Regions from separate parts of the Streptomyces sp. NPDC096311 genome, predicted to be linked through region 3. Evidence: riboswitches for the same ligand, from Rfam matches in the RefSeq annotation. Region 3 holds a riboswitch; each other region holds the start of a gene.
The links. A riboswitch is a leader RNA that binds a small molecule or an ion and turns the genes downstream of it on or off. The one in region 3 is predicted to bind cyclic di-AMP.
Positions count from the first base shown of each region.

Region 1: it holds a riboswitch for cyclic di-AMP, as region 3 does, so the genes downstream of both, ACIRA5_RS13690 (transglycosylase SLT domain-containing protein) here and ACIRA5_RS40720 (M23 family metallopeptidase) in region 3, are expected to answer to the same signal.
Region 2: it holds a riboswitch for cyclic di-AMP, as region 3 does, so the genes downstream of both, ACIRA5_RS01255 (C40 family peptidase) here and ACIRA5_RS40720 (M23 family metallopeptidase) in region 3, are expected to answer to the same signal.

Region 1 is NZ_JBIWFN010000004.1:454,541-456,792, forward strand. Features, by position in the region: partial or broken gene ACIRA5_RS13680 (CocE/NonD family hydrolase) at 1-474, shown strand, start outside; gene ACIRA5_RS13685 (hypothetical protein) at 458-781, shown strand; cyclic di-AMP (ydaO/yuaA leader) riboswitch at 1,054-1,214, shown strand; gene ACIRA5_RS13690 (transglycosylase SLT domain-containing protein) at 1,219-1,917, shown strand; gene ACIRA5_RS13695 (HAD family hydrolase) at 2,040-2,252, opposite strand, start outside.
Region 2 is NZ_JBIWFN010000001.1:283,871-286,122, reverse strand. Features, by position in the region: gene ACIRA5_RS01265 (ATP-dependent Clp protease proteolytic subunit) at 1-364, shown strand, start outside; gene ACIRA5_RS01260 (hypothetical protein) at 372-677, shown strand; cyclic di-AMP (ydaO/yuaA leader) riboswitch at 1,024-1,209, shown strand; gene ACIRA5_RS01255 (C40 family peptidase) at 1,213-1,686, shown strand; gene ACIRA5_RS01250 (DUF6328 family protein) at 1,775-2,252, shown strand, end outside.
Region 3 is NZ_JBIWFN010000021.1:71,305-73,556, forward strand. Features, by position in the region: gene ACIRA5_RS40715 (GntR family transcriptional regulator) at 1-193, opposite strand, end outside; gene ACIRA5_RS40720 (M23 family metallopeptidase) at 406-1,170, opposite strand; cyclic di-AMP (ydaO/yuaA leader) riboswitch at 1,183-1,343, opposite strand; gene ACIRA5_RS40725 (M16 family metallopeptidase) at 1,643-2,252, opposite strand, start outside.

The DNA of each region.
Region 1 (2,252 bases), on a different contig from region 3:
AGGATCACCTTCGAGGAGCCGGAGCAGTCCGAACCCCTGGGAGTGACATCCCCGGCCACCTTTGACGAGCCCCGCCCCGAGCGCCTGGTCGCCCGTGACGTGGCGAGGGGCGAGTGGCGACTGGAGGTCGACCCTCGCCAGGACGGCACCCGTGTCCACCCGGACGACCTCGAACGCACGGAGGACGCCCGGGACACGTACACCATCCACGAGCCGGACCCGCTCTCCGCCCGCACCCGCTCGACGAGGTCGATCCGTCCGCACCGCCCGGAGCTGCCCTGGGACGCCCAGGTCGAGACACGCTCCGAACTCAGCTGCGACGCCCGGGAGTTCATCACCTCGAACGAGCTGACCTGCAAGGACGGCAACGAGGTGGTCTTCCATCGGACCTGGGAGAGAAGAATCCCCCGGACGGCTGACTGGAGACCCGGCCGCGGCATGGGCAACCCTGCAGAGCATGGCGCGGACCGGTGAGTTCCTGATGGCCCTGGACGAGGGGACGCTCGCGTACTTCCGCGAGATGGCCGACGAGATGGTCACGCGTTTCGGGATCCCCCGGGCCGAGGCGGTGGCGAGGATCAACAGGGCTTACGCGGGGCAGGAGTTCGGGTCCTACCCGGACCTGATGTGCCACGAACTCCCCGAATACTGGGCCTACGGCCTCTACTTCAAGCCCCATGCACGCCGGCTGCCCGACGACGACCCCGACACGGACCTGTCCGTGTGGGAGGTCCGCCCGGCTCCGCCCGCGGGCTCACCGGCCTGGACACTCGAAGCGTGATGTCCGATTTGCCGTCAGTGCCGCTTTATTTCCGCTTGGCCGCGTGAATTGGGTCACTCCCATGCGAAGTGGGCTCTTTATCCCCTCTTGACGACTCCCCCTTTGCATAAGGCAAGTTGAGCGTCGCGTTCCGGATTAATCGGGCATTTTCTCCCCCGTATCACCCAGGTGAAAGCGATCTACACCGGGAAATGAGGGCTTGTTCCGGACATGTGCTCTCGCATACGTTCACGTCGATCCGGACGGACCGCCCAATCCAGCCGCCGACCGGAATATCCCAGCCACCCACACACACGCACGGCAGGAGCGGGGGACCCAGGTAAGCCGCCGATCCGGACACCGGAACGGCTAGGGGTGACGTCGCACACACCGTGCGGCCGGGCAGCTCCCGCCCGAACCCGACAGCTCACTTCGCAGGCGCCGGAGAGGAATTCGCCATGTCCGCACGAGGCAAGCACCGCAACTTCAAGATCCAGGGCATGCTCACCCGGGGCATCCTCGCCGCAGGAATGGGCGCAGTCGCACTCGCCCTTCCGCTCGTGAGCGCGACCTGCGCGCAGGCCGCCACGGCCACCAGCACCGATGTCCAGCTCATCACGTACAAGGTGGTCGCGGGCGACACCCTGGCCACGATCGCGAAGAAGTACCCCACGAGCGGCGGCCCGGCGAAGCTGTACGCCGCCAACCGCGCGGTCATAGGCCCCGACCCGACGACGCTCCGTCCGGGTCTCACCCTGACCGTGGGCACCAAAACCGTCCAAAACACCACCAAGAAGACCCCGGCAAAGACGGCGCCCACCACCTCGAAGACGTACGCGAACAACCTCGACGGATGGATCAAGCACTCGCTGGACATCATGGCCCGCGCCAAGATCCCCGGCACCTACAACGGCATCCACCGCAACGTCATGCGCGAGTCCTCCGGAAACCCCCTGGCCATCAATAACTGGGACTCCAACGCCAAGGCCGGCATCCCCTCCAAGGGCCTGCTCCAGGTCATCGACCCCACATTCAAGGCCTACCACGTGCCCGGCACGTCGATGAACCCCTACGACCCGGTCGCGAACATCACGGCCGCCTGCAACTACGCGGCGGCGAGGTACGGCTCGATCGACAACGTCAACGGGCCCTACTGACGGGACTGGTGGGGCCGGCGGGGCCGGCGGGGCCGGTAGGGCTGATACGACTGCCGGGGCCGATGCGGCCAGCATGACCGATATTGCCGATATGGCTGATATCGCTTATATGGCCGATATGGCTAGTGGGGTCGGAGAGCCTCGGAGAGCTGCCGGGACCCACCGGGCTCTCCGGGCTCCCGGTACCGGTCCGACCGGTACGGGAACAGCCGCTCCAGCACCACCGCGATCCCGTCGTCCTCGTTCGACAGCGTCACCTCGTCGGCCACCGTCTTCAGCTCCGGATGGGCGTTGGCCATGGCGACCCCCCGGGCGGCCCAGTCGAACATGGGGAT
Region 2 (2,252 bases), on a different contig from region 3:
TCTGGGGCAGGCCGCTTCGGCCGCCGCCGTGCTGCTGGCCGGCGGCGCGCCGGGCAAGCGGTTCGCACTGCCGGGCGCCCGGGTGCTGATCCACCAGCCGTCACTTCCCGAGCCGGTACAGGGACAGGCGAGCGATCTGGCCCTCCAGGCCGAGGAGTTGATGCGCACTCGAAGGCTGCTGGAGGACATGCTCGTCCGCCACACGGGGCAGAGTCCTGAACAGGTCGCCGCCGACATCGAGCGGGACAAGATCCTGGACGCTCAGGCCGCGTTGGCGTACGGACTGGTGGACGGGATCATCCCCAGCCGCAAGACCTCGCGCACCGCGCCCGGTGCGAGGAACGCCACACCCGACGCGAGGTGATCCGCCGATGGTGCCCGAACTGCCCCCGTTGCCCGCGCTGACGCGCGCCGAGGCCGAGCTGATCGACCGTTACCTCGACGTGGTCGACCTACTGGGCCGTATCAACCCGGCCAGGCCCGGAGACACCTACCGCGGGCTGCGTGCCGCCCAGGCGCTGGTCGCCAAGGCCACCGAGCTGCGGGACGCCCTCGCGCTGATGCACCAGCGCGGCGAGAGCGAGGTGCACGCGCCGACGCTGGCGCAGGCTTTGCGCGTCCTCGACGGTGAGCGGCGGGCGGCCCGCGTCACCCTGCCGCCCGACGCCGACAACTGACACACCCACACCCGGGTCGCCGTGTACGCCAAGTCAGCGAGGCGTCCGGCCCGGGGTTCAAACGGACCAGATGGTGTACCCCCTGATGGAGTAGTCACAGGCCCCTTCGGGGAACCGAAAAAGTTGCGCAACGCGCGTAGCCCGGAGGCGGAATGAGACGCTCCGGTGCTGGTGGGACCGTCGTCGGCGTCCCCAACATCGCCCGAACAGAGGGTCGTCCACCCGAACGGGTGAGTGGTGAGTAACGCCACAAATCGCCGGTTCCGCTCGGATTTTCCGACCGCTATGCGTGAAGATCCCTTCCGACGACAAGCCCCCGCCACAGCGGCGGGGCGGTCCGGGCGGACGCCGAGTCCTGCCGCTGCCCGGATGACCGGTCGACAGAAGTGCATCGGCAGGAGTGGAGGACCCAGCAAGACGGGTCGCCGGAGAGATCCGGGCGGCCCTTGGGGTGAAGCCGCGCAAGCGGCCGGGCTACTTCGCCAGCCCGAATCCGACAGGTCATCCTTCACAGGCGGCTGACGAAGGGTTGCGCATGACTGCGCTCAATCGTGTCCCGTCGCTGTGGACCCGGGCCGGTACGGCCTCGGCGCTCACCCTCGCCGCCGTGGGCGGCAGCCTTGTGGTTCCTGGCGTCGCATCCGACGCCGAAGCGGCCACGCTGGCGACGAAGGCACTTCAGGTCGCGGCTTCCAAGAAGGGCTCCCCGTACCAGTACGGCGCCGCCGGGCCACGCCGCTTCGACTGCTCCGGGCTCACGCTCTACTCGTACAAGAAGGCGGGCAAGACGCTGCCTCGTACGGCCGCGGCGCAGTACAACAAGACACACCACATCTCCGCGTCCCACCGCAAGGCCGGAGACCTGGTGTTCTTCCACTCGGGCCGGAACGTGTACCACGTCGGCATCTACGCCGGGAAGGGAAAGATCTGGCACTCCCCGAAGACAGGGGAGGTCGTGAAGCTGCAGAAGATCTGGACGAAGAGCGTCTGGTACGGCCGGGTCAGCTGACCTGCCCGAGGGGGTGCCGGCCGGCCGGCACCCCCTCGGGGTTCCACCCCCGGGCGTGAAAAGCGGACGAACCGGTTACTCGTTCACCATGGCTGAGCGACCTTCCCCCGAGGAACGGAACGAGACGCCCCTGGAGCGCGCCGATCGCAACTTCGGCGAGCTGCTCCAGGAGCTGCGCGTCACGCAGACCGGTGTGCAGATCCTCTTCGCGTTCCTGCTGACGCTGGCGTTCACCCCGCGCTTCCCGTCCCTCGACACGGTGCAGCGCGCCACGTACGTCACCACCCTCCTGCTGGCCGTGGCGGCCGCCGCGCTCTTCACGGCGCCCGCCGCGCTGCACAGGTCGCTGTTCCGGCAGGGCGCGAAGCCGACCATCGTGCGGGTCTCCTCCGTCCTGGCCACGGTCGGGATGGGCGTGCTCATGCTGACGCTGACGGGATCGGTGCTGCTCGTCGTGGACGTGGCGCTGGGACGCGCCGCCGGGATCGCCTCGGGCGCGGGCACCCTGCTCGTCTGTGTGGCGCTGTGGGGCCTCCTGCCCGGCCTGGTGCACCGTGCCGTCGTCA
Region 3 (2,252 bases):
ACGCGCCCGCGTGCCGACGAGTGACGACGAAGCCCTCGGCCTCCAGCGTGCGCAGCGCCTCGCGCACGGGGACCCGCGAGACGCCGTAGCGGCGCGCGAGCAGTTCCTCGGTGAGCCGGCCGCCGCGCTCGTAGACACCCGCGACGATGTCGTCACGGATCGCCGTGCATACCGAGTGCGCGGGAATGCGCATGACCGGACCTCCGCCTTAATCCCCGCGAAACGCGGTCGATTGACGCTTGTTCAGCGACTCTATTGCAGAGAACCGGAATTTCCGATGGCAGGCCGGAATCCATGGATATTTTTTGGACAGACAGACGTTCGAAACGACGAAGCCCCGGCTGGGGGGAGCCGGGGCTTCGGAAGTGCTGACGCCGGTCGTCGGACGTTCGGGGTGTGCGAGCGTCAGACGTTCACGCCGTGCGAGCGGAGATAGGCGACCGGGTCCATGTCGGAGCCGTACTCCGCCGTCGTGCGCGCCTCGAAGTGGAGGTGCGGCCCGGTGGTGTTCCCGGTGGAGCCGGAGAGGCCGATCTGCTGGCCCGGGGTGACCGTCTGCCCCACGGAGACACCGATGGACGACAGGTGGCCGTACATCGTGTAGGTGCCGTCGTGCATCTTCAGGACGATCTGGTTGCCGTACGCGCCACCCCAGCCCGCCGTGACGACCGTGCCGGAGCCGACCGCGTGGACGGAGGTCCCGGAGGCGGCGTGGAAGTCGACGCCCGTGTGGCTGCCGGAGGACCAGAGGCTGCCGCCGGTCTTGTAGCCGGTGGAGATGTACGAGCCGGTGATCGGCAGGACGAAGGTGTTGAGGCGCTTGCGCTCGGCGGCGCGGGCGGCGCGCTCCTTGGCCTCGCGCTCCTTCTTCGCCTCCTGGGCGGCCTTCTTGCGCGCGGCTTCTTCGGCCTTCTTGCGCGCGGCGGCCTCGTCGGCGGCGCGCTGTTGGGCGGCGGCCTGCGCGTCGATCTGGGCGGCGACGTTGTCGCCGAGGGTGACGGCCTGGGTCAGCCCGGTCTGCTCGACGGAGGCGTCCGCGGCGAGTGCCGGGGCGGCCAGGGTTCCGATGACACCGGTGGTGGTGAGCGCGGCGACGCCGACGGCGTTCGTGGTGGAGCGCTTCACGCGGCTCGGACGGCGGTGTTTCCCGGGGCCACAGGTGAACGCCATGTAGGAGCTGATCCTTTCCTTCCCTCTCGCCTACCGGGTTAGCTGACGGGTTCGGAGCAGGAAGGTCTCCTACGGACCCCCTCCAGGGAGGGCGTCCGATTCACCCCAGGGACTACGTGTGGGTCCCCGGCTCCCCTGGCTCGCGCCGTACGGGGACTCGGCGATGACTGTCCGGTGCCGCGGGCGCGGCGCACTGCCTGACGAACAGCCGCACCGACGCTAGACGGGGCGTCTTTCAATCAACAAACGGATCACGGCTTTTGTAGTGCATGCCACAGGGCAGACGGGCAACCTCCCTACCAATACGGACATCTTGGGGACGAAGCCCGAGCGAGAACCCGAGCGGAAATCCGATCAAAAAGGGGCCCGGGCGACTCTTCAGTCACCCGGGCCCCACGGAGTCACGCTCTTGCGCTCCGCGTGCGGTTCGGCTTACCGCCCGTCCCCACTGAGCGGCAGCTCCGCTGAACCTCTACTCCGCCGAAACGACGGTCACTTCACCGATTCCGAGGGCCTTGACGGGCTCCTGGATCTGCGCGGCGTCGCCGACGAGGACGGTCACCAGACGGTCCACCGGGAAGGCGCTCACGGCGGCCGCGGTGGCCTCCACGGTGCCGGTCGCGGCGAGCTGCTGGTACAGCGTCGCCTGGTAGTCGTCCGGCAGGTACTGCTCGACCTGGTCCGCGAGCGTGCCCGCGACGGCCGCCGCGGTCTCGAACTTGAGGGGCGCCACCCCCACCAGGTTCTGTACGGCGACGTCGCGCTCGGCGTCCGTCAGGCCCTCTGCGGCGAGGGTGCGCAGCACCTTCCAGAGGTCGTCGAGCGCCGGGCCGGTGTTCGGGGTGTCCACGGAGCCGCTGATGGCGAGCATCGCGATACCGGTTCCGTCCGGCGCGGCGCGCAGGACCTGGCCGAACGCCCGCACACCGTAGGTGTAGCCCTTTTCCTCGCGCAGGACGCGGTCCAGGCGCGAGGTGAGGGTGCCGCCGAGGCAGTACGTGCCGAGCACCTGGGCGGGCCACACACGGTCGTGCCGGTCGGCGCCGACACGGCCGATGAGCAGCTGCGTCTGGACCGCGCCG